DNA from 2 places in the Paenibacillus sp. FSL R5-0749 genome. Region 2 is predicted to be linked to the other one. Evidence: riboswitches for the same ligand, from Rfam matches in the RefSeq annotation. Region 2 holds a riboswitch; the other holds the start of a gene.
The links. Region 2 has a riboswitch for cobalamin ahead of cobJ (precorrin-3B C(17)-methyltransferase). Riboswitches for the same ligand answer to the same signal wherever they lie in the genome.
Positions count from the first base shown of each region.

Region 1: it holds a riboswitch for cobalamin, as region 2 does, so the genes downstream of both, nikB (nickel ABC transporter permease) here and cobJ (precorrin-3B C(17)-methyltransferase) in region 2, are expected to answer to the same signal.

Region 1 covers NZ_CP152005.1:277,437-293,634, forward strand. The annotation lists gene kdpA (potassium-transporting ATPase subunit KdpA) at 1-114, shown strand, start outside; gene kdpB (potassium-transporting ATPase subunit KdpB) at 323-2,323, shown strand; gene kdpC (potassium-transporting ATPase subunit KdpC) at 2,423-2,983, shown strand; gene MKY85_RS01275 (histidine kinase) at 3,078-5,417, shown strand; gene MKY85_RS01280 (ATP-binding protein) at 5,422-7,017, shown strand; gene MKY85_RS01285 (response regulator) at 7,019-7,720, shown strand; gene MKY85_RS01290 (alpha-glucosidase/alpha-galactosidase) at 7,836-9,137, opposite strand; gene MKY85_RS01295 (AraC family ligand binding domain-containing protein) at 9,342-10,169, shown strand; cobalamin riboswitch at 10,247-10,440, shown strand; gene nikB (nickel ABC transporter permease) at 10,607-11,545, shown strand; gene nikC (nickel transporter permease) at 11,546-12,379, shown strand; gene MKY85_RS01310 (ABC transporter substrate-binding protein) at 12,394-13,986, shown strand; gene MKY85_RS01315 (ABC transporter ATP-binding protein) at 13,986-14,783, shown strand; gene MKY85_RS01320 (dipeptide/oligopeptide/nickel ABC transporter ATP-binding protein) at 14,773-15,654, shown strand; gene MKY85_RS01325 (DUF5704 domain-containing protein) at 15,823-16,198, opposite strand, start outside.
Region 2 covers NZ_CP152005.1:6,226,691-6,242,888, reverse strand. The annotation lists gene MKY85_RS27845 (aldo/keto reductase family protein) at 1-154, shown strand, start outside; gene MKY85_RS27840 (diguanylate cyclase) at 262-1,380, opposite strand; gene MKY85_RS27835 (transcriptional repressor) at 1,654-2,049, shown strand; gene MKY85_RS27830 (winged-helix domain-containing protein) at 2,025-2,831, shown strand; gene MKY85_RS27825 (catalase) at 3,125-4,588, shown strand; gene MKY85_RS27820 (BlaI/MecI/CopY family transcriptional regulator) at 4,799-5,215, shown strand; gene MKY85_RS27815 (M56 family metallopeptidase) at 5,217-6,077, shown strand; gene MKY85_RS27810 (DoxX family protein) at 6,137-6,550, shown strand; gene MKY85_RS27805 (pirin family protein) at 6,751-7,452, shown strand; gene MKY85_RS27800 (hypothetical protein) at 7,497-7,832, shown strand; gene MKY85_RS27795 (spore germination protein) at 8,010-9,605, shown strand; gene MKY85_RS27790 (Ger(x)C family spore germination protein) at 9,610-10,809, shown strand; gene MKY85_RS27785 (hypothetical protein) at 10,802-11,023, shown strand; gene MKY85_RS27780 (endospore germination permease) at 11,078-12,280, shown strand; gene MKY85_RS27775 (uroporphyrinogen-III synthase) at 12,411-13,247, shown strand; cobalamin riboswitch at 13,447-13,637, shown strand; gene cobJ (precorrin-3B C(17)-methyltransferase) at 14,040-15,965, shown strand.

The sequences.
Region 1 (16,198 bases), 810 kb from region 2:
ACACCTCTCTTTGCGGGCATTCTGGTCATGATGATTGTTGTTGTCGGCGCACTCACGTTCTTTCCGTCGCTTGCCCTTGGACCGATTGCAGAGCATCTGGCGATGATTCAATGAGGGATATGACAGAGGGATTACAGCGGAATTGGTGTAAGGACGTAACGTATGGAGGTGGCAATGCACGATGAATGCAGTCGAACGAAAGAAGGAGCAGAAGATGCAACACATGGATACAGAAATGCTTAGATCGAAGGGCAATGAGCCGGATAACAATCACGGTCATATTCAACGTGATCCCGGATCGAAACGGTCGCTAAGCAAGGATATGATACTTCAGGCTTCACGGGATGCGTTCAAGAAGCTTAATCCAGTGGTCATGATCAAAAATCCGGTCATGTTCATTGTGGAGGTTGGCACGTTCATCACGCTCTTATTGTGTATCAATCCGGATCTCTTCACCGCATCCGAGGCGGGGCGCGGGTACAACATCGCCGTGTTTTTCATTTTGCTGTTCACGCTGCTGTTTGCCAACTTCGCGGAGGCACTAGCTGAAGGTAGAGGTAAAGCCCAGGCGGATACGTTACGCAAGACGAAGTCGGACACCATGGCCAATCTGGTGCAGAAGGATGGAACCATCCGACACGTGTCTTCGACCCAGTTGAAAAAGGGTGATATGGTCCGCGTGGAAGTCGGTGAACTGATCCCGACGGACGGTGAGATTATAGAGGGCTTGGCCTCCATTGATGAATCGGCTATTACGGGAGAATCTGCCCCGGTTATCAAGGAGGCAGGTGGCGATTTCTCCTCCGTTACCGGAGGTACAAGGGTCGTATCCGATTACATTGTCATGCGTGTTCAGACCGATCCGGGGGAGTCATTCCTTGATCGGATGATCTCTCTGGTTGAAGGTGCACAGCGCCAGAAAACACCCAATGAAATTGCGCTGACAACCCTGCTCGCCGTATTAACGCTGATCTTCCTGATCGTCATACTCACAATGGTTCCGATGGCGAATTACCTGGGTATTCGACTGGATCTGGCGACCCTGATCGCACTGCTCGTCTGCCTGATCCCAACCACCATTGGTGGGTTACTGTCTGCCATTGGTATTGCCGGGATGGACCGTGTGACGCAGTTCAATGTGCTCGCCATGTCGGGTAAAGCGGTGGAAGCGGCAGGGGATATCGATACGTTGATTCTGGACAAAACAGGAACGATCACCTACGGCAACCGCATGGCATCTGAGTTTATTCCCGTTCAGGGCATTACTTCGTCAGAGATGACGCAAGCTGCTTTACAGGCCTCTGTGCGAGATGAGACCCCGGAAGGGCGTTCTGTTGTAGAACTGGCAGGCAGACAAGGCCAGAGCTGGCCGGAGACGGAGTATGCACACGCGGAAAATGTGGAATTTACGGCAGAGACCCGGATGTCCGGTCTTAATCTGAGTAGCGGAATGAAGATACGCAAAGGCGCGGTAGATGCGATCAAAAGATATATCGCTTCCGAAGGAGGCCGTATACCGGGGGATCTGGATGAGATCGCAAATCGAATTGCAAAGGCCGGAGGTACGCCGCTTGCTGTAGCCATCGATGATCGCATCTATGGTGTGATCTATCTGAAAGACACTGTGAAGCCAGGGCTGAAAGAGAAGTTCGCTGAGATGCGCGCCATGGGCATCAAGACCATTATGTGTACAGGCGACAATCCGTTAACCGCAGCGACCATCGCCCTGGAAGCGGGTGTGGATGATTTTATTGCCGAAGCAAAGCCCGAGGATAAGATTACGGCGATCAAAAAAGAGCAGCAGGAAGGCAAACTCGTCGCCATGACCGGCGACGGTACGAACGATGCTCCTGCTCTGGCGCAGGCCGATGTGGGCCTGGCGATGAATTCGGGCACCATGGCGGCCAAGGAAGCGGCTAACATGATTGACCTGGATTCCGACCCGACCAAGCTATTGTCGGTCGTCTCCATTGGCAAGCAGCTGCTGATTACACGCGGTGCACTTACAACCTTTTCGATATCCAATGATATCGCGAAATATTTTGCCATCATCCCAGCCATGTTTATTCTCGCCATGCCGCAGCTTCAGGCGTTAAATATTATGAATCTGGCTTCACCGCAGTCCGCAATCCTGTCGGCGCTCATCTTCAACGCCATTATCATTCCGCTACTCATTCCTATCGCAATGAAAGGGGTCAAGTATCGGGCGATGTCAGCCGAGAGACTGCTTGGGCGCAATGTGTTCATCTATGGTGTAGGTGGTGTAATTGTCCCTTTTATCGGCATTAAGCTGATTGATATGGTTCTTTCGGGGATTCTTTGAGCAGACGATGTGATCTTGAAACCCTGAACTAAAGAGTGATACACCGCAACGCTTATCAACATTATTCTTTTATCCTAATGAATTCAGGAAGTGATCTGTATGAACATGTTCTTACCCGCCGTACGGCTATCCGTCGTGCTGATGCTGATCTGCGGTCTAATCTACCCGCTTGTAACCACTGGCGTAGCCCAACTTCTCTTCCCTGCGCAGGCGAATGGCAGTCTGATTACGCAAAATGAGAAAATTATTGGCTCGTCACTGCTGGCGCAGGAAATTCAATCACCGGGGCTGTTCCAGCCCCGGGCATCAAGTGCCGGTTATGACCCAACGGCTTCAGCCGGTTCGAATCGCGCTGTAGCTTCAGAGGAGTATATTAGCGAGATGAAGGAAAAGATGGCTAAGCTTCAGCAGGAAAACCCCGGATTAAAGCAAATTCCTGCTGACCTCGTGACGGGTTCAGGCTCTGGACTTGATCCGGATCTCTCTCCCGAAGCCGCTGAGGCACAGATCCCGCGTATTAGCGAAGCTACTGGGCTTAGTGAACAGCAGCTTGTACAACTTGTACATGAGTATACGGAAGGCCGTCAGATGGGTATATTTGGGGAACCTCGTGTGAATGTAACGGCTCTGAATCTGGCGCTGACAGCCGAACTGAACTAACGAGTTAACATATTAGCCTGCTCACGACATATCGTGAGGGGCTTTCTCCGTTTTTTTTTTAATCCTATTATAAAGGGAAGGGGAAGAGAGACGGATGGAAGACAGCTTCAAGCGCAAGTCACCGGAAGAGATGCTGAAGATGATTAAGAAGCTGCAGCAGGGTACGCTCAAAATCTACATCGGACCCGTCAGTGGATCGGGCAAAACGTATCACATGTTACGTGAAGGAAATACGTTGCGCGAGCAGGGCATTGATGTGGTCATCTGTGCCGTATCAACGATGCGCAGACCGGAAACGGTAGAGCAGCTTGGCGCACTCGAACGAATTCCAAGCATTCACTGGTTGCGCCAGAGTGATGATGCAGAGATGAAGGATCTGAACCTGGATGCACTGTTGGTGCGTAATCCTGAGGTTGTGCTGGTAGATGGTTTGGCACATCACAACCGGGAAGGCGCCCGGCATGCTACCCGGCTGGAGGACATTCAGTTTTTGCTCCGACACAATATCAGTGTCATGACAACGGTGAATGTGTATGAGCTGGAAGGGTATACCGAGCTGGCACGGCAGCTCACAGGTATCGCAGCAGAACATACCGTACCCGCGGATACACTGGAACTTGCGGATGAGGTCAAGCTGATTGACGTCACGCCGGAAACCATACTGAGCCGTTTGGCAGAAGGTCATTTGAAGGGGCATGAGGGAGAAGCTGTATTTCGCCAAGGCAATCTGGGTATTCTGCGCGAACTGGCCCTGAGACTGGTTGCAGAAGGGGTGAATGAATCCCTGCGTGAGCATCGGGAGGAGATGGGAATTACCGTCACAACAGGCATTCTGGAACGTATTCTGGTGTCCACGCAATATCATTGGAACGGCTCCATCTATATCCGGCGTGGGCAACAGATTGCCAAACGGCTGAATGGTGATCTGTCCGCGGTGGTTTTTCGGAATATGAAGCAGCCATTAACCAAGGAGGCAATCGTATTTCGGCGCAATATGATCAAGCTGGTGGAGAAGTTTGGCGGCCATATGGAGGAGTTGTCTATATTACACCGTCGCAACATCCCATCTACGCTGGCGCGTTACGCAATGGAGCACCAGATTACCCGGATTGTGATGGGACATTCCCGGCATACGCGCTGGCAGGAATTGTGGCAAGGGTCCGTTGTTAACTCACTGCTACGCAGATTACGTGGTGTGGATCTGTTTCTGGTTGCTGATCGAGCGGCCCGCGAGGGTGAACGTGTGGTCCCGGCCAAAGTAAACGAAGTGGAGTCACTGACATATCGCAGACTAAGTGAGCAGGAAATGAAGGAACAGATTGGCCAGATTCAGCGCGGCACATTCAAAATATATATTGGAGCCGCACCAGGTGTAGGCAAAACCTACATGATGCTGCGGGAAGGCAATGATTTGCTCCGAAAGGGCATCGATGTGCAGATCGGCTTGCTGGAGACACATGGACGGGCAGAAACCGTGGAGCAGATGGGCAACCTGTCTGTGATCCCTCGCACGAAGCGCGTTTATCAGGAAACTCGTCTGGAAGAGATGGACACAGAGGCCATTCTGCATCTTTGCCCAGAAGTGGTGCTTGTGGATGAACTGGCACATACGAATATACCCGGGAGTGTCCGGCAAAAGCGTTATGAAGATGTCCTGCTCCTGCTGAATGCAGGCATCTCGGTGATTACCACAATGAACGTACAGCATCTCGAAAGTCTAAATGATGCCGTTGAACATATTACAGGTGTTCGTGTCCGCGAGACCGTACCCGATCGGATCATTCAGATGGCGGATGAGGTGCAGCTGATTGATGTGGCGCCCCAGGCCTTGCGGCAGCGCATGAGGGAGGGTAAAATCTATGCAACTGCCAAGGTCGAGCAAGCCCTTGTGAATTTCTTCAAAATCGGTAATTTGATTGCCTTGCGGGAACTTGCCCTGCGGGAACTCGCGGACGATGTCGATGAACGGCTTGAAACACAGCAAGCTAAAATTGCACTTCGAGGACCTTGGCGCAGACAGGAAGCGGTCTTTGTATGTGTAAGCAGTGATCATCATGCCGAGCGGCTGATCCGGCGCGGATTCCGCATGGCTTTCCGTCTAAAAGCCATCTGGCATGTACATCATATCCACATCGGTGAGTCCATGAGTGACGAAGTGAAGTGCCATCTGGAAGTATTGGAACAGCTGACGATTCGGCTTGGTGGTCAATTTCATATTCATCATAGTCCGAGGCTGCGGAATGTACCTGAAATTCTGGCAAGAAAGGCATCGGAGGCGAGAGCAACCCAGTTGGTGGTCGGGCAGGCAAGACGGGTGTGGTGGCTGAATGGCTACCGCGGCTCAGGTTCGGTGGTCAGCCGACTTGTACGGTTGTCGCGGCATCTGGATGTATTAATCGTTGCAGATTACGATTATGAACGGAACGGGATGTGAATAGATGTTGTCTGAACGAATAAAAAAAGAAATGCAGGCATCCCATGGAAAACGGGTTCCGGCATATGTATGGGTGACCCTTGGGGTGACGCTGCTAACTTTGCTGCTTCATGCCATTGGCATGAGTGGTGATCTGGTTAACGTAGCGCTTGTATACCTGTTTCCCGTTCTGGTGAGTGCTGTGTATTGGGGAATGGGTCCTGCTGTATATGCCGCGAGTTTTAGTGTCATTATGTTTGACTTCTTTTTTGTACCGCCATATCTGAGCTTTACGGTCGAGGATTTGAGATATCTCATCTCTTTTGTCGTGTATCTTGCGGTGGCGATCCTGACAGCAAGTCTTGCAGGTCGGTTGCGACAACAACTGGAGATGGTAAAAGCACGTGAAGCCACAACTAACTCCCTGTACGCATTGAGTCGTCAGATGACAGCCATTACCGATCTGAATACGCTACAGGTGAATATAGCAACCCAGGTTTCGCTCACCTTGGGCAAACCAGCAGCGGTGTATCTTCCCGATGGTCAGGGGGACCTACTGGTTACAAGCTCTTCTTCACCCGCATTAGAAGGGGAAATGGATAGCTGGGGGGGGGGAGAGTCGGAGATTGCCATTGCCAAATGGGTGTATCATCACGGACAGATCGCAGGTAAGGGATCATCCGCTTTACGGGAATCTCCCGGACTATATGTGCCGCTGCGTACAGAGGAGCAGATACATGGCGCGCTCGCCGTGAGCATGGACGCTGGCGAGTCTCATGAGCAGCAAGAACAGCTTCGTCTGTTGGAGGCATGCGGTGGACTGGCGGCAAGTGCCATTGCCCGAGTGAAGCTGGCGGAAGAGGCCCGATTGGCGCAGATCACTGCTGAATCAGAGCGTATACGCACAGCGCTGCTGGACTCTGTCTCTCATGAATTGCGTACGCCCCTAACTGCCATTATCGGTTCGGCTACGGGATTGTTGGAGAATGATACTCTATTTACACCCGAGGATCGGAGAGAATTAACAGGCAACATTCGGGATGGGGCCTTGCGCATGAATCGTCTTGTCACGAATTTGCTGGGTATGGTTCGGCTGGAGAGCGGCATGTTGCAACTGAACCGGAAATGGTGTGACGTGGGAGACATAATTAGCGTTGTACTGACACAAGTTCGGGAATTCAGTCCACATCGCAACATTCAAGTTGAACTGCCTGATGATCCGGCCTTCATCTACGGAGATGAAGTCTTGCTGGAGCAGGTGCTGGTCAATATCGTCAGCAACGCCATCAAATATTCGCCCGATGAGAGCCAGATTGTTATCACTGTGACGAGTAATAAGAGTCCAATTCAATTGACGATCCGGGTAGATGATCAAGGTGTCGGTATACCGGAAGCGGAAAGAATACGTATATTTGATAAGTTCTATCGCTCAGAGTCTACTCGGCATGTCACAGGAACAGGGCTTGGTCTGGCGATCTGCAAAGGCATTGTGGAAGTCCACGGAGGTACCATTGTGGCAGAGCCGAATCCGGGCGGGGGAACGAGAATGCGCATAGAACTCCCCATGGAGGCCCACGGATCGCGGTTTCCCTATTCAGAACAAGGAGAGGTTGAAGAATAACATGAATGCACCACTAGGGGCTCGCATACTGGTGATCGATGATGAGCCGCAGATTCGCAAATTGCTCAAGGTCACTCTTCAGGCACATCAATTCGAACTCCACGAGTGTGGAGAGGGTGAAGAGGGTGTTATTCAGGCAAGTATTGTACATCCGGATCTGATCATCCTTGATCTCGGTTTGCCAGGCATGTCTGGCATGGAGGTACTTCGCCGCATTCGCGAATGGTCGCAAGTGCCCATTATCGTGCTGACAGCGAAGGATCAGGAGGGAGACAAAATTGCCGCGTTGGATGGTGGTGCAGATGATTATGTGACCAAACCATTCGGGATGGGTGAGTTGGTCGCCCGTATTCGGGTGGCGCTACGTCATGTAGCCAAAACGACAGATGAGCCGATACTGCGCTTCGGATCACTCACAATTGATCTGGCCCAAAGGCAAGTCGAACTGGAGGGGACTTTGGTCAAATTAACCCCAACGGAATATGAGATGCTGAAGGTGCTCGCCTCGAATGCGGGGAAGATCATCACCCAGCGTCAGCTTTTGCAGCAAGTATGGGGAGGGCATCATCATGAGTCCGATAGCCATTATCTTCGGGTATATGTGGGACATCTGCGCAAGAAATTAAATGAAGATCCAACCAAGCCCCGGTATATTCAGACGGAGCCTGGCATTGGTTATCGCTTTTTGCTTCCTGCCGAATAAGGTTTAAGGGGGCGAGACATTTCATAATAGTGATGTGATGCACGCCTCAGTGGATGAGCGTTATTGAAGAGCAAAACACCGTCCCCTTTGGCTGCAAAGGAACGGTGCTTTTATATTATGACGTGTATTTTGGCAACCAATCGCCGTGAGCTTCAATCAGCTCATCACACATCGCTACGATGTCATCGATAGACAGCTCGGCAGCCGTGTGTGGATCAAGCATGGCCGCATGATAGATATGTTCCTTTTTGCCGGTGATTGCCGCTTCAATGGTCAGCAGTTGCGTGTTGATGTTTGTCCGGTTCAATGCCGCGAGTTGTGGAGGCAGATCCCCAATGTAGGTAGGACTGATTCCTGATCCATCGACCAGACAAGGTACTTCGACACATGCCTCACGCGGCAGGTTCGTAATCAGTCCGTTGTTCATGACGTTGCCGCCAATCTTGTACGGGTTATTCGTCTCCATGGCTTCAATAATATGCGATGCGTATTCACGGCTGCGGGTATGTTCAATATTTTCGCTGGCAAACAGCTTGGTACGCATTTCTTTCCAACCTTCAATCTGGTTCACACAGCGGCGTGGATACTCATCCAGTGGAATGTTGAAGCGTTCAATCAGCTCCGGGTAATTCCGCTTGATGAAGTAAGGGTGGTACTCGGCATTATGCTCGGACGATTCCGTTACATAATAGCCAAATCGCTGCATCAATTCATAACGAACCATGTCGTCATGCTGTTCTTTCTGTTTTTCCTTCGCCAGACGTTTAATCTCGGGGTACAGATCCTGCCCGTCTTTTGTAACTTCGAGCAGCCACGCCATGTGGTTGATCCCTGCAATTTTAGCGACAACACCTGTCTGATCGATCCCCAGTGCATCAAACAGATGTGGTACACATACCTGCACACTATGACACAAACCTACGGTTTTGATCCCGCCATGCACATTCATGACGTTGGTAAGCACGGCCATCGGGTTGGTGTAATTCAGGAACCATGCATCCGGACACACTTCCTGCATATCCCGGGCAAAATCCAGCATGACCGGAATCGTCCGCAAATTACGGAAAATTCCACCGATACCTAGGGTATCTGCAATCGTTTGACGTAGTCCGTATTTTTTCGGAATCTCAAAGTCCGTAATGGTACATGGATCATATCCACCGACCTGGATGGCGTTGATGACATATTTGGCCCCGCGCAGCGCTTCTTTGCGGTCCTGATATACGTTCACGACGCAACGACTTCCGAGTGAACGGGCCAGACTGGTCAGCAAACGCTCTGAATCGCTCAGACGTTCAGCATCGATATCGAACAATGCCAGCTCAAAATCCTGAAGTGCTTCGGTCATCATGACATCACCCAATACATTTTTGACAAAGACGGTGCTTCCCGCACCGAGAAACGTAATTTTGTTCATCTTAAATTCAGCCTCCCTGAAAAATGTTGTACCCCAACTATAGGCCGATTCGGCACATATAACTATGGCTCAACCCCTCTCAAACATGGCATAATCCCATTTTTGTTTCCGTTTTCAACTAATATTTATGTCCTTTAGCTGTTATAATTTAATTAGACATACAGATGGTGAGCCTCGGAAGGAAACAAGGAGGGAGGGCATAAAATGAGAAAAATAGAGATGAATGTGGTAGCCACGGACTGGACACAGATGGAACTTGTCTTGTTGTTCTTCGGGTGGGAGGCGTGTGAACCCGCCCATTATTGGGGACCGGGTGTACGTGATTCCTATATTGTGCATTACATCCATGAAGGACGGGGCATCGTGTACATGGGGGACCAGGAATACAAGCTTAGCGAGGGACAGGGTTTTATCATTTTCCCGGATACGCTTATTCATTATGAGGCAGATCCCAAGGAGCCCTGGACGTATTCGTGGTTCGGTTTCAAAGGTGTACAAGCCAAAGCATTCATGCAACGTGCCCAACTGAGCCCGGAGCGCCCGATATATGATGTCCATGATACGATTACGATGGAACAGTTGTATACGGAGATGGTCCAAGCTTCCACGCGACCGGAAGGTGATGTGTTGAACCAGAGTCTCTTGTACCGCTTGATGGCAGAATTAATCTCTTCTTCACCTGTGAAGGAAGAGGTCGGGCAGCTCCTTTCAAACAAAGAAACATACATCCGGCAGGCGGTGCAATTTATGGAGAACAGGTACAGTCAGCGAACCTCCATACTGGATATTGCCCAAGCCGTGGGGCTGGATCGCACATATCTATCGGGATTATTCAAAGAGCGATATGGCATGTCGCTACAGTCATTTTTTCTGGAGTACCGTATGAATCGTGCTGCCGAACTTCTTCAGAATCCAGGGCTGTCGGTCAGTGAAGTGGCCCATTCTGTCGGTTATACGGACCCATTATTGTTTTCCAAGATGTTTAAGCGTGTGACGGGCGTATCTCCGAAGGGGTCGAGAATTCGCGATTAGACGCACCTAGTGTTTCAAATTTGAAAGAAAAGTTTTGATCATTAAACGTTGTCCCGCTATACTGATACAGAAGTGTAATTGAATATGTGGAACTTGGTGCTTTGCCCGTCAGGGTGAAAGCTTAATAGGGAAGTCCGGTGTAATACCGGCGCGGTCCCGCCACTGTAACAGAGGAGTTAGGTAGCGATAATCCACTGGTTTAGACCGGGAAGGAGCTGCAAGTGACGATGATTCTGGAGCCAGGAGACCTGCCAGGTTTAACAAACACAGTAGTACCCTACGGGAGATAGGAAGGTGTTTAGAGAGCATGATTTTTTCTGAAAATCTGTTTATTTAAGGCGTCCTCATCCAGTAACACGGAGAGGGACGCCTTTTTTGCTATGGACGGAGAACATCATGGCATATACATAAAGTTTTGGGGAAGGACGTTTGAACACGTGAGCAGATATATCATTAAACGATTAATGCAACTGGTAGTCGTATTGTTCGGCATCACGTTCCTGACGTTCCTGCTAACCTACCTGTCTCCTGGAGATCCAGCCAGACTTATGCTTATGTCTACAGGGGTAACGCCATCTGATGAGCTGGTCAGGCAGGTGAGGTCGGAGCTTGGATTGGACGAGCCCTTTCTCTATCGGTACGGGACTTGGTTGGGACAGGTGATGACTGGGGACTTCGGTACATCATATAAATACAATCGTCCAGTGCTGGACGTGCTGATGGCACGGCTCCCGGCAACGCTTTGGCTAACAGGAAGCGCCATGTTTCTGGTTATACTGGTTTCCTTTCCATTGGGGATGCTGTCGGCTGTCTATCGTAACCAATGGCTTGATCACGTCATTCGTCTGTTCTCTTTTGCCGGATTATCGATGCCCAGCTTCTGGTTGGGTATGTTGCTCATGTTGGTCTTCGGCGTACAGCTGAAGCTGCTGCCGGTGATGGGCAATTCCGGATGGTACAGCCTGATTCTACCTGCATGTACACTCGCGATTCCACTTGTTGCCCAGTACAGCAGACAGATTCGTGCGATCCTGCTTGAGGAGACAAGCCAGAACTATGTGATCGGAGCCAGATCCAGAGGTGTGAAGGAATCGATCATTATTTTTCGTCATATTCTTCCCAATGCCCTGCTGCCGATCGTTACCCTTATGGGTATGACAACAGGTGCTTTGTTAGGTGGTGCAGCGATTGTGGAAAGTTTATTTGTGTGGCCGGGTGTTGGACAGATGGCTGTAGATGCGATTTTCACAAGGGATTATCCGCTGATTCAGGGATATGTCATCTGGATGGCGATCATATATGTCGCCCTGAATCTGCTGGTTGATATATGGACTCATCTTCGTGATCCCCGAATCCGACTGGATGTGGATATATAGATGAGAGCCTTCAGACTGGTATTACTGCAGAATCGCTGGTTCACCTTCCTGCTGTCTCTGACCGCCTTCTGGATTATTCTTGCCATGGTTGCACCGCTGCTTGCACCACACGACCCACTTGCAACGAACTTTGCCAAAGTGTTGCAGCCATCCAGCGCCGAGTATCCTCTTGGAACCGATCAACTGGGCCGCTGTGTATTATCTCGTCTTCTGTACGGTGCACGTACCTCGCTGCTGCTCACCTTTATGATGATTGGCATCGTGTTTGTGTTAGGTGTAACGATTGGAGTCATCGCCGGTTTCGCTCGGGGGGTGACGGATATGGTGCTCATGCGCCTGTCTGATACATTAATGGCATTTCCGGGGCTTATTTTTGCGATCGCTGTGGTGGGGATGCTTGGGCCGGGATTGTTCAATACGGTTCTGGCACTGTCGGTTGTCTGGTGGGCGAAGTATGCAAGGATGGCCAGAAGCCTGGTGATTTCCCTTCAGCAAAAGGAGTATGTCGCTGCCGCTGCTTTCAGCGGAGCACGTAAAATACAGATCATCGGCAGGACGATCCTGCCCAATATGATGTCTCCAATCATCGTCATGGCGATGATGGATGTGGGAGGCATGATGCTGTCCATCTCGGGGTTGTCCTTTCTTGGGCTTGGCGCGCAGCCACCGAACCCCGAGTGGGGGGCCATGTTAAATGAAGGCAGAAGATATCTGCAGACTGCACCATGGCTGTTGGTTTATCCAGGTCTGGCGATATTCAGCACCGTCATTATTTTTAATTTACTGGGAGACAGTCTGCGAGATGTGCTTGATCCCAAGAAAAATACTGCTTAACTGGAGGAACCAGAATGAAGAGGAATTTTCAAAAATCAATGTTGCTCACCCTCATATCCATGTTGGTTGTGTTCTTGCTTGCAGCTTGTGGCACCGCCAATAATCCATCGACCTCGTCTGGTGCAATGGAGAAGTCGGCGGGTACGGACAAGGGTTCGACAAGTACACCAACTCATTTGAATGTGGCTCTGTTCTGGCTTGGCAGCAGTCTGGACCCGGCAGAAGAATGGAATGGCTGGACGCTGACGCGTGCAGCGATTGGGGAGACACTGATCCAGTTTGACGAGAATATGAAGCTGGTCCCTAAAATTGCAGATTCTTGGGAACGAGTGGATGACATGACTTGGCACTTTCATATTCGAGAAGGTGTAACTTTTCATAACGGAAATAAGGTAACTGCCGACGCGGTGAAAAAATCGATAGAACGTTCCATCGCGTTAAATGAAAGAGGACAAGCAACTGTGCCCGTAGCCTCAATGACTGCTGAAGGACAAGATCTGACGATTAGAACGAAAGAGCCTTATGCGTCCCTGCTTGGTAATATTGCCGAGCCACTGTTTGTCATTGTGGATACGAGTGCAGATACATCCAAATTCAAGATCAAGCCTATCGCCACGGGGCCATTTATGGTGACAGGTTATACGCCGGATCAGGAGATCCAGGTGAAAAAGTATGACGGGTACTGGGGCGGTGCGGCAGATGTAGACACATTGACGTTGAAATATATTAAGGATGATAGCACACGTGCCCTTGCCCTGCAGTCTGGAGAGATTGATGTAGCCAGTAACGTGGGACGTAGCAATTTGACGTTATTCCAGGACAAGAGTCAATACACCATTGATGAAATTCCTAGCCTGCGTACCCAGTTTGTATGGTTTAACACAACCAAACCGCTACTGAGTGATCCGGAGGTTCGCCGAGCGATTTCTTATGGTGTAGACCGGGAGATGTATGCCAATACGCTGGTGGGAGGTCAGGCGGCTAAAGGTCCATTTACCTCGGCGCTGCCTTTTGGATATGACAAGATCAAAGGGTATGGTTACGAACCGGAGAAAGCCAAACAGTTGCTGGATGGGGCTGGCTACAGGGATGCAGATGGCGATGGCATTCGTGAAAAAGATGGCAAGAAGCTGTCGCTACAGCTGATTCTGAACTCCGCTTACGAGTCTGATTCGATTGTGGCTGCTGCAATGCAGTCCCAGCTTAAAGAGATTGGCGTTCAAGTGGAGATGACCTCCTATGAGGATCTAACCGATCATCAGAAGAGCGGAAATTACGACCTCGCTTTGACCAGTATTAATACAGGCATCACGGGTGACCCGCAGTATATTCTGGATTTCTACTTCATGACGGGTGCGGAATGGAATGTGGGCGGATATAGCAATCCGAAGCTGGATGAGGTAATTACTCGTCTTCATTCCGAGTTTGACGTGGAGAAAAGGTATGCCCTTGCAGCAGAGGCACAGCAGATGATTCTGGATGATGCAGCCTATATGTTTTTGACCTATACCCCGATTAATATTGTAAGTAAAAGTACCGTGCAAGGCGCGACGATGTATCCCATCGACTTCTACCTGCTGGATCGTAATATTAAGGTTGGGCAGTAATGGAGCCCTTGCTTAGTGTCAATCATCTGTCCATAACCTACAAGGGGGATTCTCTGGCTCTACGGGACCTGTCCTTCTCCATGAATAAGGGAGAGATTATCGGGATTGTAGGTGAAAGTGGTAGCGGAAAGTCGACCCTTATTCGGGCTTTGCTTGGCTTGTTACCTGAAGGTGGTCAATACACCGGGGGAGTGATCTCTTTTCAGGATAAAGTGCTATTGCGTGATTCACAGTCTGATTGGGGCGGAGTACGCGGAAAGCGGATTGCTATGGTGTTTCAGGACAGTGGTTCCTATCTTAATCCCATTCGCAGCATCGGCAGTCAGTATATTGAAGCGATTCGAACTCATTTTACCTTGTCCAAAAAAGCAGCTTATACTCTGGCTGAGAGTATGCTCGCGGACATGGGACTGGATGATCCCGAACGGATTATGCGTTCCTACCCTTCGCAGCTTAGTGGAGGCATGAAACAGCGCACAGCGATTGCCATGGCGGTTACGATGGAACCAGAGCTTCTGCTTGCGGACGAGCCGACGAGTTCGCTGGATGTGACGACACAGAATGAAGTGATGAACCGATTGAGCGAACTTCGTTCCCGTCAAGGGACAGGCATGATTATCGTAACACATAACATTGCCGTTGCAGCGCATATGGCAGACCGAATTGGTGTGATGCAGGACGGTATATTGGTTGAGATGGGAGATACTTTCCGCGTCATATCCGATCCTCAGCATGAATACACTCGCAAGCTGCTGAGTGCTGTACCTGAATTGGAGGGAAATGTTCATGGCTCATAAGGGGTTACCGATTCTGGAACTGAGAAATCTGTGCAAAACCTATGAGTTAAAGGGACACAGGGCAGTGGATGCACTGAAATCTGTTCATTTGCAGCTGTATCCCGGGGAATGTCTGGGGATTGTCGGGGAGAGTGGTAGCGGGAAGAGCACACTGGCGAGATGTGTAACCCATTTGGAGCGAGTGACTTCAGGGCAGATTCAATATCGTCAACAGGATATTACTCGATTGAATGGGAATGTGTTACGCCAGCAACGAAAGCAGATTCAGATGGTCTTTCAGGAGCCTTCGGCTATCTTTAATCCGCGAATGAAGATTGGAGCTTTTATTCGGGAGCCACTCATTAATTATAAAGTAATGAAGGGCCAACAAGCGGATCGGGAAGTGTTCAGGCTGTTGGAACGGGTAGGATTATCTGCCGCTACGGCGGATAAATATCCGCATGAACTGAGCGGGGGAGAGCAGCAAAGAGCAGTCATTGCTCGTGCGATTGGAGTAGAGCCGGACATCATCCTGTTCGATGAAGCCACCTCGGCACTGGATGTTTCCATTCAGCAGCAGATCCTGGATTTGTTGGTGGAGTTGAGAAAAGAAACAGGAATCTCATCTATTTTCATATCGCATGATCTTGCAGTGGTCCAGCAAGTGAGCGACCGAATTGCCGTCATGTACCAGGGTGAGGTGGTCGAAGTTGTAGAGAGTTCACAGCTGGCTAGTTCAACGAATCATCCCTATACCCAGAGCCTGATGGCCTCGGTGTTGTCCGTGAGAGAAATGAAGTATAAGATGCAGGAGCGGGACGAGGAACGGGAGCAAGAACAAGAGCAGGAGCAGGAGAAGGTGGAGGTTTTTCAGAAGGTTCTTTCAGGATAATACCAATGGCGGCTTTTCGTCATGGTCTGATTAGATTATATCAATAGAATGATGCGAAAAGGGTTACCCCAGAAGTTCACAGATGACTTTTAGGGTAACCCTTTTGTGGTATAACAGGAACGTTGTGTGTAGTTGGGACGTGATTGTTTTTTATTGGGTGATCCCGAACTAGTGTGGTACCTGGGATTGGAAATCATTCCGGCTGGACTGATCAGCATGGTAAAAGACAATATCACCATCCTTCAGAGGCCAGGTTCTGCCTTGGACGTCTGATGGCGTTTTGTTGAAACCTTCCATCTGCCACTGATTCATCAATGGTGCATGAATGTATTGCAGATGGGGTGTCTCTGTAGTTCCATTCCGCAAGCTCTCCATATTGAAGTTCACCACGATATAACCATTCTTCAGAAAAATATTCGATTTCTCATCCAGCTGATTCTGTCGGGCGAGGGGCTCCAGATCAATACCTTTTGGTACGGCATATACATCCGCAGGCAAGCTGTACTCCCCGTACCAGCGCTGGATTGCTGCATTAGCCCGGTCT
Region 2 (16,198 bases):
GCAACTGGCCTTGGCCTGGATTCTGCGCCAGAACAATGTATCCAGTGCACTTGTAGGGGCGAGTCGTCCCGACCAGGTAAAAGAAAATGCGGCTGCATCTGGCGTGAAGCTGGATGCTACCATTATTGAGGAAATTGAAGGTATACTTTCCTGATTCCAGTCAGATATTGGGCTGGGATGATATGGAGTGAGATATAAAGCAAGGGATGTCCTGTACGCCTGTGATTGGCGTGCGGGACATCCCTTTTTCAATTGGAGCCGTCAGCTTTCCAGTGTAAGAGGCAAGGACCTTAAAGGTAAGACACATACACGGTTACGTCCTGTATTCTTGGCTTCGTATAGTGCACGGTCTGCCTGTTCGAAGAAGTCGTCATCGTCTTGCTCCACACAATGATCCGGATACACGGCTACGCCAATGGAGATGGTTAGACGTGTGGTGTGCCCGTCAGGCAGGGCAAAATGATATTTCTCTACTGCCTGCCGGATAGATTCGGCGGTAGCCATGGCCTGCCGTTGTCCACAGTCGAGCAAGAGTATAGCGAATTCTTCACCACCGTTTCTAGACACGATATCCGCAGAACGTGCGTGTTCAACAAGAAGTTGTCCGAGTTGCTTCAGAACGGCATCGCCAGCGGAATGACCAAAGGTATCGTTTACCTTTTTGAATCGGTCAATATCCATGGCAAGCAAGGACAGCTTTTGTTGGTAATCCCGCGCATGTTGAAGTTCCGATAGAAGTGACTTTTCGAACTGTCGTCGATTGCTAAGGTTGGTAAGATGATCGGTAGATGCTCTCCTCTCCAATAGAAATAACATTTCATTGGATTTATTGATGAATTCTGCGATGAAATAGATGAATATTCCACCGATGAAGGAAATGGTCATTTGTAACGGATATACCTTCATTAATGAATTCATGCTGTCTGTATTCAACATGAGGATGATAAAGATTAACGTTATGCCGAGCAGATTCATCGTAATAATTTTGGTCAGTCTGGACCAGGAAGCATAAGCGAAGTATACACCGGACAACCCGATTAGAGTCATGACAAATCCTGCATCTATGGCAGAGGATGACAAGCCAAACATCAGAATACGAAGGATCGAGAGCACAAGTCCCGTAACGACCGAAGCCAGTCCTCCCAGATATACCGCTGCGGTAACGATCGCCAGATGCCGTAGATCTACAATCGTACTCTCGTTCAGAGGGAAGGAATAGTTCATGAGTACTGTGCCATATATGCCGAATAATAAGCCGCCGATCAACTGAACACGTAACGAGGGAAAAGGCAATCGGATACTATAGAACTTTGCAATGATCCCGGATACATACATAAACGTAATCATGACACAAATATTAATGAAAAAAGTGCTAAACAACCGACATTCCCCCTTTTTACGCACATCCCTACATTTTATCTGAAAAGCGGTGTCGTAGCGAACCATATTATCCCAAATATATGAGGGGATTGCTGGGAAAGGTGTTTTATTTGCATTGCCAGGATGTTGGCGTGCATATTGACTTCGATATACAATAAGATTTATACTTAATCTAAATCAAAATGTAATCTTAGTTTTTTGGGAAAACCATCCTAAGTAGAAGATCAGTGTCTGATTTCATATAAAATGCATCAATATAAAGGAGAAATGGTTGTGAGAACTTTAAATCTGACGATACAACGGCAAGCGGTATATGATGTGGTGCGCCATTCGGAGGATCACCCGACAGCTGCTGATGTTATGAATCGACTAGTGGAACAAGGTTATAATCTGGCCTATGGTACGGTGTATAATTCTCTACGTTATCTGACGGATAAAGAATTGATACGAGAGCTTAAACTCGGAGAGACAGCAAGCCGTTACGATGCCCGGATGGACGATCATCAGCACATCATGTGTGAAGTGTGCGGCAAAGTGGACGAGGTGATGACAGAGGTTCCTCCACAATGGATGAAACAGGTAGCTGAAGAAACCGGATATGCAATCGATCATGCTCATGTGGTCTTTGGAGGTGTCTGCGGGGAATGCAGAAACAAACGGATCAAGTAAAAATAAAAGTTCCTGGCCGCCGCTTACCACTTAGGGTTAAACCTGCTTTGTCCGATGCAGCACCTCTTGTGGACAATTGTCCTGTTACACGACGGGTTATTCTGATAAGCCCGATGCCAGGGCAAGTTCATGAACTGGTAAAGGCCTTAACGGATAGCTGTTTCGATGTATTGGTCTTTCATCGATGGGAACCGGATCTGCATGAGCGTCTTGTCTTCGATCTGTTGATCTATGATCTGTCTGTTGCCGGAACGATCGATGCATTTGCCGGCATTAGCAGTCGATTGAATCGTGAGGCTGAGCATACAACCCCTTGTCTCTATCTGGTCGGTGAGAAGATGATCGGCAGCGCGAGTGGACCGATGCTTCAGGAGGAATTGCTGGTGTGGCCTGCACGCCCGCAGGAAGCTCTCTACCGGGTGCAGCGTATGATTGGCAACAGTCCCGCTCTGCCCAAACGTGGCTTTTTGCCTGAGGAAGGGCAGCGTGTCGGCTTCAAAGATCTGTGGCTTGATCGTGAACGGATGAGTGTGCAGCGTGATAATAACCGGATCCATCTAACCAAGACCGAATATGATCTGTTACTCAAGCTGATTGATGCCAAAGGTGCAGTCATTTCCCGTGAGGAGATGCTCAGCGATATCTGGGAAACAGACTTTACAGGTGGAAGTAATGTGGTTGATGTTCATATCAAAAGCTTGCGCAAAAAATTGGGCGATAACGCGTCTTCGCCGCAATATATCGTAACGGTAAGAGGAGTGGGCTACCGCCTGGCGGATTAGTCCGCTTTTTTTTATTGCCATGATTATCGTTCATATCAAGCTTTTTCGGGTACAACCTACTACAGACCTTATAACTTCATCACGTTCTTTGAAAACATGTTCATGGTTCATTCATGAAGTGTTGAGGAACCTCATCTTAATCTCATGTGAACCTCATGCAAGAGCAGCGTAGGACATGTTAGAATCAATTTAACAGTTAGATCAAGTCTAAATGTATATTTATATCGAAGCCGAATATGATTTTAGTAGTAGATATATAGCAGCCGTGAGATCCATTAGAGGAGGACGACAGGATGACAGAACGAATGACAACGAATCAGGGAGCACCTGTAGGTGATAACCAGAATTCCCGCACAGCAGGCAGAAGAGGGCCGACATTGCTTGAAGACTATCATCTCATTGAGAAAATTGCCCACTTTGACCGTGAACGTATTCCTGAAAGAGTCGTACATGCAAGAGGTGCCGGGGCTCATGGTGTATTCAAGCTGGAGCAGAGTATGAAGGCTTATACAACAGCGGATTTCCTGCAAGATCCGGGTACGGAGACGGATGTGTTGGTTCGTTTTTCGACCGTTATTCACGGTACGGGATCACCAGAGACTGCACGAGATCCACGTGGATTTGCCGTCAAATTCTACACCCGGGAAGGCAACTATGATATCGTCGGTAACCACTTGCCTGTGTTCTTCATTCGTGATGCGATGAAGTTTCCCGATATGGTTCACTCTCTGAAGCCGGCTCCGGATACGAACATTCAGGACCCCGCCCGATATTGGGACTTTATGACCCTCTCACCTGAATCAACGCATATGATGACCTGGTTGTTCTCAGATCTAGGCACACCGGCCAGTTATCGGGAGATGGATGGTTTCGGCGTACATGCTTTCAAATGGATTAATGCACAGGGGCAGGTCCATTATGTGAAATACAAATGGGAGTCTGCACAAGGGGTTCGGGGATTCTCTCGTCAGGAAGCTGCCGAGGTACAAGGACAGGACTTTAATCATGCTACCCGTGACCTGCATGAACATATCAAGAACGGGCAATACCCGCAGTGGAAGCTACAGGTTCAGCTCTTAAAGCCGGAGCAAATGGATGATTTTGCTTTTGATCCACTCGACCCAACCAAAACATGGCCTGAAGATGTACTGCCATTTCATACGGTAGGGACCATGACACTGAATCGGAATCCGCAAAACTTCTTCGCTGAAGTGGAACAGGCGGCCTTTTCTCCTAGTTCGCTTGTCCCTGGAATTGAACCTTCCGAAGATAAATTGCTGCAAGGGCGCCTATTCTCCTATCCGGATACACAGCGGCACCGGCTTGGAACGAACTATTTGCAAATTCCGGTGAATTGCCCGTACGCACCCGTTCGTAATCATCAGCGTGATGGACTCATGAATGTGAATCAGGACCCATCTCCGGTGAACTATGAACCGAACAGTTCCGGAAACAGCCCGCAGGAAGATCCGGCATACCGGGACAGTCAGGTTCCATTACAAGGGCATGTTACACGCGAGAAAATTGAGAAAACGGATGATTACACGCAAGCAGGAGAGCTTTTCCGTTCATTTACTCCAGTAGAGCAGCAGCACTTGTTGGATAATCTGATCAATGATCTTAAGGGAGTGTCAGTCGATATTCAAATGCGTGCGTTATGCCACTTCTTCCGTGCGGATGGACAGCTAGGCGGACGTCTGGCTCATGGACTTGGTGTGGATATATCTGCACATATGCCGTCACAGAATGGAAAATAAAGCGCAGTAAAATCATATTCTCACAACATCATATGGACTGATATTCGGTGAAGACCGGGAAAACCGCGAAACGTGCGGAATTTCCCGGTCTTTGGCCTTTTTTACTGAAATGGAAAACAAATTTACAAATCATTTACATAAAATAGCTGACATAGAGGTTGACTTCTCATTTGATGGCACTACAATGGGTAGTGTGAGGGGTGTCAGAACATGAGAATACACAATTTTAAAGTGGGTGAGCGTGGGCTCAACCGATTTTTCGGTCCGCTGGAGGCCAAGATCATGGACATTTTATGGGCTCGTCCAGGCAGCAGCATCCGTGAAGTGCAGACCGCACTTGTACAAGACAAAGACGTCAATTTTAATACAGTCATGACAGTGATGAACCGGCTCGTGGACAAGGGACTTCTCGGAAAGTCACAAAAGGGCAGAACATCTTTGTACCAACCGGTACAGAGCAAGGAGGAGTTTATGAACGACCAATCCAAGGAACTGTCGCATGAGTTGGTGGATGAATTCGGAGCATTGGCATTGAATCATATGCTGGATGCACTGGACGAAGCAGATGAAGGTCTGATTGAACGCCTGGAACAGAAGATCAAGCAATGGAAAAAGGATAGCGATTAAGATGTGGAAGACCCGCTCGAAACTTTTGTTTACCGTCGGGTTTGGCATTCCGCTACTCGTGTTCATGCAGATGTTCATGTACGCGATGTACAAAATCTTTGGCTGGGATATCCCGTTTAATCTGCTCTGGCTCTGCAATCATTGGATGAGTCGACTGGGTTGGTTATCCGTTGGACATTTCCTGCTGGCACTGGTCTTGCTGACCTTTGCAGGAACAAGCTGGTTGCTAACGGTACGTATGATGAAAACACGGGCAGCAATCCACAAGCTCCGCTCCATGGAGATTCGGGCGTTATCCCGTGAGTTGGAGTCCACATATCATGACCTAGGACAGCCAAGTTTCATTGTGGTGGACAAGCGTTCACCCGTCGCATTTACCATTGGTTTATGGAGACCCTATATTGTACTTTCCACTGGGCTACTGGACATGCTTGATGCGGAAGAGGAAGTAGCGGTTGTCTATCATGAAGTACACCATCTGTGGCACCGTGATCCTCTGAAGACGACGTTACTGTCGGTATTTGCAATCATGATGCCGTATATTCCTGTTTTAAAGCACACTTCAAAGCAATACCATATCGTTAGAGAAATTCTCGCAGACAATGAGGCCATTGAGCGTACAGGAAATGTGGCAGGCATTGGCAGTGCACTGCTCAAGCTGCTCCGTGCTTGTCCTGAACCTTGGGGGGCCAAAGAACTGACCGTTCAATCCTCATTTGCGGATACGTCGGTGAATGTCCGAATTTCACGTCTGCTTAACCCGGAACAGGATGTGACACTGAGATTGCCACGTTATGCTGTTCTGATGTCGGTTACTGTTTTCCTATTGCTGTCTGTCTTGTTTGTCTGGTCCATCGGATAGATTAATTTGGCTAAATGTGAGGTCAAATATTTCGAATATAACGAGGAAGGAAGATGAACATGAATAATAAAAGTGTAGAGATTGGACTGCTTTTCTCCAGGATTATGATCGGGTTGATCTTTGTATTGCACGGTTGGAGTAAATTCGAAGGTGGAATTAGCGGTACGGTAGGATTTTTCGAAAGTATTGGTATTCCCGGATTTCTTGCCTCCGTTGTAGCAATCATTGAGTTGGTAGGTGGTGCAGCGATGATTCTGGGTCTTGGAACACGTGTGTTTGCTGCCCTATTTGTTATCGTTATGGGTGGCGTTCTGCTTACAGCCAAAGTGGGTCAGCCATTCATGAGTGGTACCGAGTTCGATTACCTGTTGTTGGCGGGTTCCCTGACACTGCTCTTCACAGGAAGCCGCTTCCTGGCTGTGGATTATCTTTTCTCCAGACAGGGTAACGCTCGTCAGAATGTGAGTGCTTGAGCGGCTAACGATTGTTAAATAAATAATGAAGTGCAGGATTAGTCCTGTAACGAGGTTCTTTATTGGCCAGGCCGGTTCGGAAATTGTATTTGCGAACCGGGCTGATCGGTAGAGAACTTTTTTAGTTTGGACGACATGCCTGTGGTTTGTTACAATGAGAATAAGTATGCTACTAATAAAAAATAAGGAGGATGCATTTTATGATTAACGTCATTCCATCCGATGCCCGCTCCAGCTTTGATCGAGGCTGGCTCCGTGGCAGTCACAGCTTTTCTTTCGGAGAATATCAAGACCCGGAAAATATGGCATTTGGACCGATGCGGGTAGCGAACGATGATGTAATTGCACCTGGTCGCGGCTTTGGAGCTCACCCACATAGTGATATGGAGATTGTGTCCATTGTACTCAGAGGCAAGCTACGACATGAAGATAATCTGGGCAATGTCGCCGTTACAGGTTTTGGCGGTATTCAGCGAATGTCAGCAGGCAGTGGCATGATTCATACCGAGCATAATGCATCCGATACCGAAGAAGTACGTCTGCTTCAGCTCTGGTTCATGCCGCATACGAAAGGGTTGCAACCTTCATATGAGACCACATCTTTTGATCCAGCGGCACTGGCAGGAGCACTCGTGCCGATTGTATCCCCGGATGGAGGACCAAGAGTCGCGACTATTCATCAGGATATGACGATCTATCTTGGCCGATTGGCCAAAGACGAGACGTTAACCTTCAACCAGGATTCGGGCCGTCGGATGTACCTTTTCTCCATCGAAGGCAAGCTGGGATTGGATGGAGAGTACCTGTTGAACGAAGGCGATACAGCTCGTGTGGAACAGCGAAATTCAATAGAATTGCAAGGAAACGAAGATACGTTCTATATGATTATTGATTTGCCGTAGATGGCTGATGAAATGAACTCCAAGATGAAGGAGGATATATACGTATGGCGCAACAGGAATGGTTTATGGTCAAACATGCGGTAACCGGGCGAGGACTGGCGAATAGCAAAACAGATTCACTGTCCTATCGATTCCAACAGGAGGGTACAGGCTTCTTATTTACCGTGACGGGTCTGGACGAGCAGATTGTGGAACAGATTATGGAGCTTAGACAGGAACTGAACGTATTTCGTTTCGTGCAGCGCAAGGAGCAACCCCTTTTGAAGCACTGGTACTACGTAGAAGGTGAGCGAGTTGTGTACGACAGGGAGAGCCACACACTAAGCATCTATGCGAAGTCGGAGATTCGTTATGTGCCTGAAGATTATTTTGCGGATTAACTTTAAAATAGCTTGATTAGGATCTGGAATAGATAAGAAGGTCTCTGTTAAATACAGAGGCCTTTTTGCTGTCCGGATAGAGAAAATTCTTCGTAATTTTGCAAAAAAGACCACATAATTCACGACTGTCTGGCACAAGCTACCTTGTATAAAAAAACAAGAACGGAGGGGCGGCATATGGCGGACAAAACATCTGGGAAAGACAAGTCCCGACAACCGGGACGAGCTTCAGAAGAGAAAAAACATATCCCTTTGGGACTGCCATCCCCGCCTTTTCTACGGCAGCCGATTAGTGCAGTACATGAAACTCAGATTCAAGCGGTAAAGGAGATCTTCTCCGATTGCTCGGATGTGGTTTTTCGCAATGTCATGATTACACCGGAAGTGAAAGGGCTTCTGGTCTATATTGAAGGCATTGTTAACTCGGCTGATATCCAGGAGCATATGCTGCGTCCAATTATTCGAGGGCTGGTGCAGCAGCGCACAGATGAGCCCGATGTTCCACTGGATGATACAACCGTTGAGCTGACGCAGGTGAAACGGGTCGAAACTTGGGCTGCTGCGGCAGAAGGTGTGCTGGCATCCTCTGCCCTTCTGGTGGTCGGTGGAAGTCGCGAAGCCTGGATGTTCAATGTCAAAGGTGGCGTCAGACGTGGTGTGGAGGAACCGCAGACAGAATCCGTGATTCGGGGACCGCGGGAGGGGTTTACCGAAACACTGCGCGTGAATACGGCTTTGCTGCGCTTCAAGCTGAAAACACCTTCTCTCAAGATGGTAAGCATGACTCTTGGCACAGAAACCAAGACCGATATTGTGCTGACCTATCTGGAAGGTATTGCTGATCCAAAAACGATTCAAGATGTCAAGAAACGTCTGGAAAAAATCAATATTGATGGCATCCTGGAAACGGGTTATATCGAGGAATTGATTGAAGATCATCCGTATTCGCCTTTCCCGCAGATGCACTACTCGGAGCGGCCGGATACCGTTGCAGGTAATCTGTTGGAAGGACGCTTTGCCATTCTGGTAGATGGAACCCCATTCGCGCTGATTGCTCCAGTCACGATGTGGCAGATGCTGCAAGCCAGTGAGGATTATTACGAGCGATTCTTCATCAGTAATCTGGTGCGGTGGATTCGCTTCTTGTTCGTAGCCATCGCTCTGTTCCTGCCAGCCTTGTATATCTCTATTACAACATTTCATCAGGATATGCTGCCAACCACGCTGATTCTGAGTATCGCAGGTGCCCGGGAAGCCATTCCTTTTCCGGCTTTGGTTGAAGCCCTCATCATGGAGCTGTCATTTGAAGCTCTTCGGGAAGCCGGGGTCAGGTTACCCAAAACAGTAGGGCAAGCCGTCAGTATTCTCGGCGCACTTGTGATCGGACAGGCCGCAGTACAGGCCGGGATAGTGTCCGCACCGATGGTTATTATCGTATCCATGACAGGTATAGCTTCCTTTACGATTCCGCGGTTTAACTTCGCGATCACCGTGCGCCTATTGCGATTTCCGATCATGTTGCTGGCGGGTATGCTCGGATTGTATGGCATCGTCATTGGCTTGGTTCTGATCTCGGTGCATCTGACACAGATGACTTCGTTTGGTGTACCTTATCTGTCAGGTCTTAGCCCGTATAGTAAAACAGATACCAAAGATATTCTTATTCGTGTGCCATGGTGGAAAATGATCAATCGTCCTTCTACGGTTCATCGGGATCAGAAACGGATGAAAGAGAAGATCAATGGTTCGCCTGAAGCTGAGGAAGGATGGTGAACACATGTTTCTTATTCGTAAATTCCGCACTGTGTTGATGTTACTGCTATGTACCATTTTCATAGCAGGCTGTTGGGATCGTAAGGAAATTAATGATATTGCCTTTGTGATTGGCATAGCTGTTGATAAGGAGCAGGACAATTACAGATCCAGTCTCCAGATTGCTCTGCCTGGACAATCCGGTTCTACCGGGAGTTCTGGAGGTGGCGGGGGGACAAGCGGGGATAAATCGTGGTTCATGTTGTCCAATACCGCGAAGACACTGAGGGGGACTACACTTGAAGGCCAAAAATCACTCTCACGAACGATTTATTATGCACACCGCCGTACCATGCTTATTGGAGAGGATCTTGCAAGGGATGGCGTAGCTCCAATGCTTGATTTGTTTACGCGCTACCCGCTCAACCGATTCTCTGCATTACCAGTTGTGACGAAAGGCGCGGCATATAAAGTCATGGATACGGATGCACCCATAGAGAAGTTTCCATCTGAGATGGTGAGAGAGTTGTGCTTTCTAAATATGCGAAACCCACGTTCCCTTAAAACATTCACTGATGCGATCCTCAGTGACGGAGTAGATCCATTCCTGCCAGTTGCTTCAAAAGTCGACAATGTTCCGAAGAATTGGAAGGATGCCAAAACAAATATCAAGCTGGATGGATTGGCCATTTTTAAAAAAGACAAGTTGGTAGGCATGATTGACAAAGCTCCCGCCGATGCCTTGATTCTCGCTATGGGAGAAGCCAATGCGCCTGAAATTATGGTCAAGGCTCCGCGCGGAGAAGGAGATATATTCATCAAGCTGAACGAGAACAATTCTTCACTGCACCCCAGTGTCAAGGATGGCAAGGTTAGTGTAACCGTTCAATTGTACGCCAAAGGCGTGGTAGTAGATAACGAATCAAATTACGGTGATCTGCGTGAAAAAGAGATTTTGAAATTAAATGATGCGATCCACCAAAAAATAAAAGAGGATATCGTTGAAGGAGTTCGGTTAATACAGCAAAAATATCATGCCGATATTCTCGGGATTGGTCGGTCGATCCATCAACACATGCCTAAAGAGTGGGACAAAATGAAGGATCGATGGGATGATATCTATCCTGATGTTGAGGTAAACGTTATCCCTCATGTCATCATTGAAAATGTGGGGATAGTTAACAAGCCGATTGGTGTCATGGAGGAGGATATTGTACATGATTAAACCACTATTGTTCACCTATCTGGGGATGGTCATCATTGTCATTGTCATGGACTTCAGACACCTGAAGCAGGCCGCAGCCATTAATCGCTGGTTATCCTACGGTCTGATTGTAATAGGAACTGGCCTTTGGCTCTATGTAACCCATTTAAGCAAAACCTTTTTTGTGGCGGTATGGATTAGCCATATCATCCAGCGCTTTTTACCGTTACCGTAGATGGGGACTGGGGTGGTGCGAAGTACAGATTGAATGATGGAAAGGAGGTATGGTATGAATCAAAGTGTAACTTCTCGACAGATTGTACTACTTGTGCTGCTTCTCAGTATTACGGGCACGTTGATTCAACCCCATGCGCAGGCTATTTATTATGCGGAACAGCACGCTTATCTCTCGTATGTGCCAGTTGTTCTCGTGATGGTTATATCCATGTGGATGGTAAGCCGAATCCAGCGAAGGTTTCCGAATCAGGATCTATTTGAGGCCCTTGCTGACAGGTTCCCCTTTATGGGAAGGCTCGCAGGTGTAATGTACGTTTTGTTTTTTTTCTTCATATTCGCAAGAGATATCCGATTAATTGGCGATTATGTAAGTATAACTTTATTAGAGACGACACCGATTTCCATCGTTGTATTGTCACTTATGATTATGGCGGTATTTATCGTCCGAGGTGGGCTTGGTTCGTTGATCGGAATGTCGGAACTCTATGTTACCCTGTTCCTGTTGAACTCTATCATTGTGCCTTTCATGCTTATCCAGCAGATCAATATGGACAATCTGATGCCCTATTTTCATGTCGATACGGCAGGTGTAGGCAAAGGGAGTTGGTACATATTTTCTTTTTATGGCGAGATGATCGCCTTACCTTTTGTCGTCAAAGGCAGTGACTTTCGCTTCAAACCTGTGCTATGGGGCATTATCATCTCGGGATTGCTGATGATGCTGATTCTAGTGGAAACCATCACGTCGATAGGTGTACCTATTGCGTCCAGGCTGGTATACCCTTCTTATGAGCTGGCAAGGCAGTTGCAAATAAGTGATTTCCTGGATCGGTTTGATCTGGCGCTGGCAGCGGCGACCCTGCCTACCATGATCACCAAAATTGCATTTGATCTGTACTTTGTCTGTTGGGGACTGAAGCGAATGATTCCGAAAGTTTCCGGAAAGGTCATGACTGGTCCAGTGGCACTGTTAGGCTTTGTTTGTGCATTCTGGTTTTTCAGAAACGCCATTCAGTTGTATCGTTTTACCCGGGAATGGACATGGATTGCAATTGTTTTTGAAGTACTGTTCCCGCTTGTGCTGTTTCTTTTCCTTCGTCCTCGCAAAAAGGATAAAAAAGAATCTGCCCACCAGAAATCGGGAGAGCAGTCCAAGAAAGAGAAGCTTGAACAGGGACAAGAATCCACTGATTCGGAGAAGAACGGGGAGAAAAGAAGGCAGGATCGTCATGGGGGAGAACTCCAACCTTCCTGATACATTCCATCAAAAATCCTTATAGATGAACGGGCAAAAATAGGGTAAGCACAGTTTCGCTTCACAGAAGTACCCTGTATACTGTAGTCAGACTGATGAACATTCGGCTGGACTAACGGGGGGAACATGAATGGCTCAACATTTGGCAGGTGTGCGTGTAGCATTGACAGGACCACGAAAATCGAAAGAAATGTCCATACTGGTTGAAAAAATGGGGGGAATTCCGCTTGTGCGACCGGCACAGGGGACGGTATTCCTGGATGATCGGAATATCAGGGATGGGCTGGTATCCTGGATCTCAGACCCGCCAGACTGGGCGGTGTTAACGACGGGTATGGGATTGGATGCATTGTTTGAAATGGCTGAGGATATGGAAATTGCGGGACAGTTTTTGGATGTATTATCGGAATCCTCCATTGCAGCGAGGGGATACAAGACGGTGAATGCGCTCAAAAAGCGCAGATTAACGCCCCTGGTACGGGATGATGACGGTAGCACGGACGGGCTCATTCGAGAATTCACCCCGCATGATCTCGCAGGGAAAAAGGTCATATTACAGCTTCATGGGGAGACAGCTCCCAAACTCGTTGCATGGTTGGAAGAACAAGGTGCAATCGTCAGACAAGTGCTACCTTACCGCCATGTACCGCCGGAAGATGCAGAGCTGGAACAGCTGTTGAATGAAATTCTAAAGTTCGAGGTAGATGCTGTTGCGTTCACAAGTGGACCCCAGGTCAGATTTCTGACGCAATATGCGGCCTCCAAGGACAAGCTTGAGCCGTTGCTTGCCGCTTTCAGACAAGGCGTAATTCCTGCATCCGTAGGTAAAGTTACAGCAAACTCCATGCGTGAAGAAGGCATTGAGGCGCTGGTCATTCCGGAGGAAGAGAAGATGGGTGCACTCATCGTTGAACTTGGACGTTACTTTTCCGCAGGGCGTGCAGACAAGGTTGGCGGTCAGCAATAAAGGTTGAGTCGTTAACAGAAACGAACTCAATGCAAGGGTTGTTGGATGGTTATAACGAATGGGATATGCATAGGTTATTCCGGGTTCTGATCCGATTTTTGGATCAGGACTTTTTTCTGTTTTGTCTGAAAATAGAAGAATGGATAAGTATCATAAGCATGGACATTATTTCCTGCACGGTGTTATTATGAAAACAATATTGAATGAAAACAAGCAAGGTGCTCTTGCGTGCAGCAAGAGGTAACAGGGAATCGGGTGAAAGTCCCGAGCGGTCCCGCCACTGTAATGGTGAAGCCCTTTTTGATCCAAGTCACTCGGAAAGCCGGGGAAGACAGAAAAGGAAGCTGATGATCCAAAGCCAGGAGACCTACCTTGCATGTGTCACCAAACCCTTCGCGGAAAGGAGTGGTGTACGAAGAATCAGGAATTGGGCGAACAATCGGTTCGCCCGGCTGGCCCCTCCAGGCCACATAGTCACAGGACTACCCTTCGGGAGTCTGGGGCTGTGTTCTTGAGTGTACGTACATGCGTATCCCATCCGTTACAAGGATGGGATTTTTTTGTTTTTTTAGATAAATGCACATCCTTGCGATACCTACCCTGTGTCGGGAAATTGCAGGTAGAGGAATAGATTAGTTGGATCATAACGGTTGATGTAAGAGCCTTGTTCGATAGTCTGAGTAAACAGAGCTGACGAGTTGAACATGCAGTACAGCGGGGGAGAAGGTCGGCATAGCCGCCCTTCTTCACTGTTTAGATCAGTACGACAAGTGTGATGAAGGAGGAGAAATCATGCAAGATCAAGGCAAGCTGCTGATTATCGGGTTCGGCCCGGGAGCAATGGAACATATCACCAAGCGGGCACTCGAAGCACTTCAGGAGAGTGAGGTAATTATCGGATACAACACGTATGTGGATCTTATTCGCCCTCTGTTGAACGGGCAAGCGATTGTACGTACAGGCATGACGGAGGAAGTAAGCCGTGCACAAGAAGCGGTTCGACAGGCGGAGATGGGCAAAATTGTTGCCGTAATTTCCAGCGGTGACGCAGGTGTGTATGGTATGGCTGGACTGGTGTACGAGGTGCTGATGGAGCAAGGTTGGAAGCCGGATACGGGTGTTGCCGTCGAGGTTATTCCGGGCGTATCGGCCATTCAGTCCTGTGCATCACTGCTGGGTGCCCCTGTCATGCATGATGCATGTACGATCAGCCTTAGTGATCACCTTACGCCGTGGGAGACCATTATTCGCCGGGTTGAAGCCGCAGCTTCTGCTGATTTTGTCATTGCCCTGTACAATCCACGCAGTGGACGGCGCACACGCCAGATCGTGGAGACACAGGAAATGATCCTGCGTTATCGTGACCCACAGACCCCCGTAGGTCTGGTGAAAAGTGCATACCGTGAGCGTCAGGACGTTGTCATGACCACACTGGAGGATATGCTGAATCATGATATCGGCATGCTGACGACCGTGATTATCGGCAACTCTTCGACCATGATGTACGAAGGACTCATGGTCACCCCCCGCGGGTATCAGCGGAAATATACGCTGAACACCGCGGAACAGTCGCTCAGACCTCATGAGCGACTACGCACGGAAGCCGAGCCATGGTCGCTCGGCGCAAGGGAAGCCCGCGCTGCCGCCTCCGGCGAGGCAGCGGGCGAGAGCGCGGCCAGCGCTGCATCGGCCGCGCAGCCACAGGCGGAGCCAGCCCTGCGCGGCGCAAGCGCCGGAGCGGGCACGGCTCCGCAAGGGCAGCCGCCCACTGGGGCAGCTGCCATTATGCCTGCGGCAAGCTCGGCGAGCGGCGCTGGCACCGCCGTGCTTGCCGGCGAGCGACCTGCGCCCGTTGCGGCAGAGGCCGCTCCGGGCCGAGTCGCAGAAGCGCCACGCGTCAGCGCAGCTGCGCTGGCCGCCGAGGCGCTGACACGGCTCGCGGCAGGCGGCGCGCTCGCGGGCGAATCGGCGAGCCGCTGGCTGAATGCAGCAGCGCCGAGCCGAGAAGCAAGTTCACCCCAGGCTGCGACCGCAACGGCGGTACGCACCGCGCCTGAGCCTGGGCGTAAGGCGCCGCTGTTCGAAGTCGGCGTGTCGCCCGGCGTGGGCAACAAAAAATTCACCGCAGCCCAGATGGCGCTGCTGGCGCAGTGTGCAAGTGAAGACGGCGAACTGGAGTACACGCCGGAGCACCAGATTATTCTGAGAGTGCCGACATTTGAACCGGACTCGCTGGTTGAAGAGCTGCGTGCAGCGAATTTTATCGTTGTACCGATTGGTGATGTCATCAAGGTGAAGGCATGTGACTTCTGCAATATGGAGAAGGACGATGCTGTCCCGATGGCTAACCATTTGCAGGCCGTGATTGGCGGACTGGGTGCACCCAAAGAAACGAGTGTGGCGCTGAATGGCTGCGGTATGGCATGTTACGGGGCAGTATTGGAGGATATCGGCATCGTGTATCGCAAAGGTGCATATGACCTGTTCCTCGGCGGCAAGAAATTTGGCCGCAATGCTCACCCTGCCCAGCCCGTAGCGGAGGGAATTCCGGGTGATCAGATCGGTGGCATTGTGGAACGTATTGTGGCGGATTACAAGGAAAAGGGCCATCCGAATGAGCGATTCCACAAGTTCTTCAAACGAGTTGGTGTAATTCAGGGCTTCCGCCATGTCGATGCACCGGTCACTGTGGAAGTAAACCCGATATGTGGTGACTAATTCCATACTTAATTCCTTACTAAATTTTTTATAAATAAGTCTTGAGTAATCATTAATTAAGTCCCTGCCTGAACGACTTCTTTCGTGGAGACATGAGGGTACAGCTTGTCAGGACCTATCTAATATTTTGCAATATTCGCTGGATTTCAGCTGACATAGATGGATTGATTTTTACGAGTAATGCAGTGAATGGATGGAATGACTGGTTTGGCGCAGTTTTAGCCGGATGAACT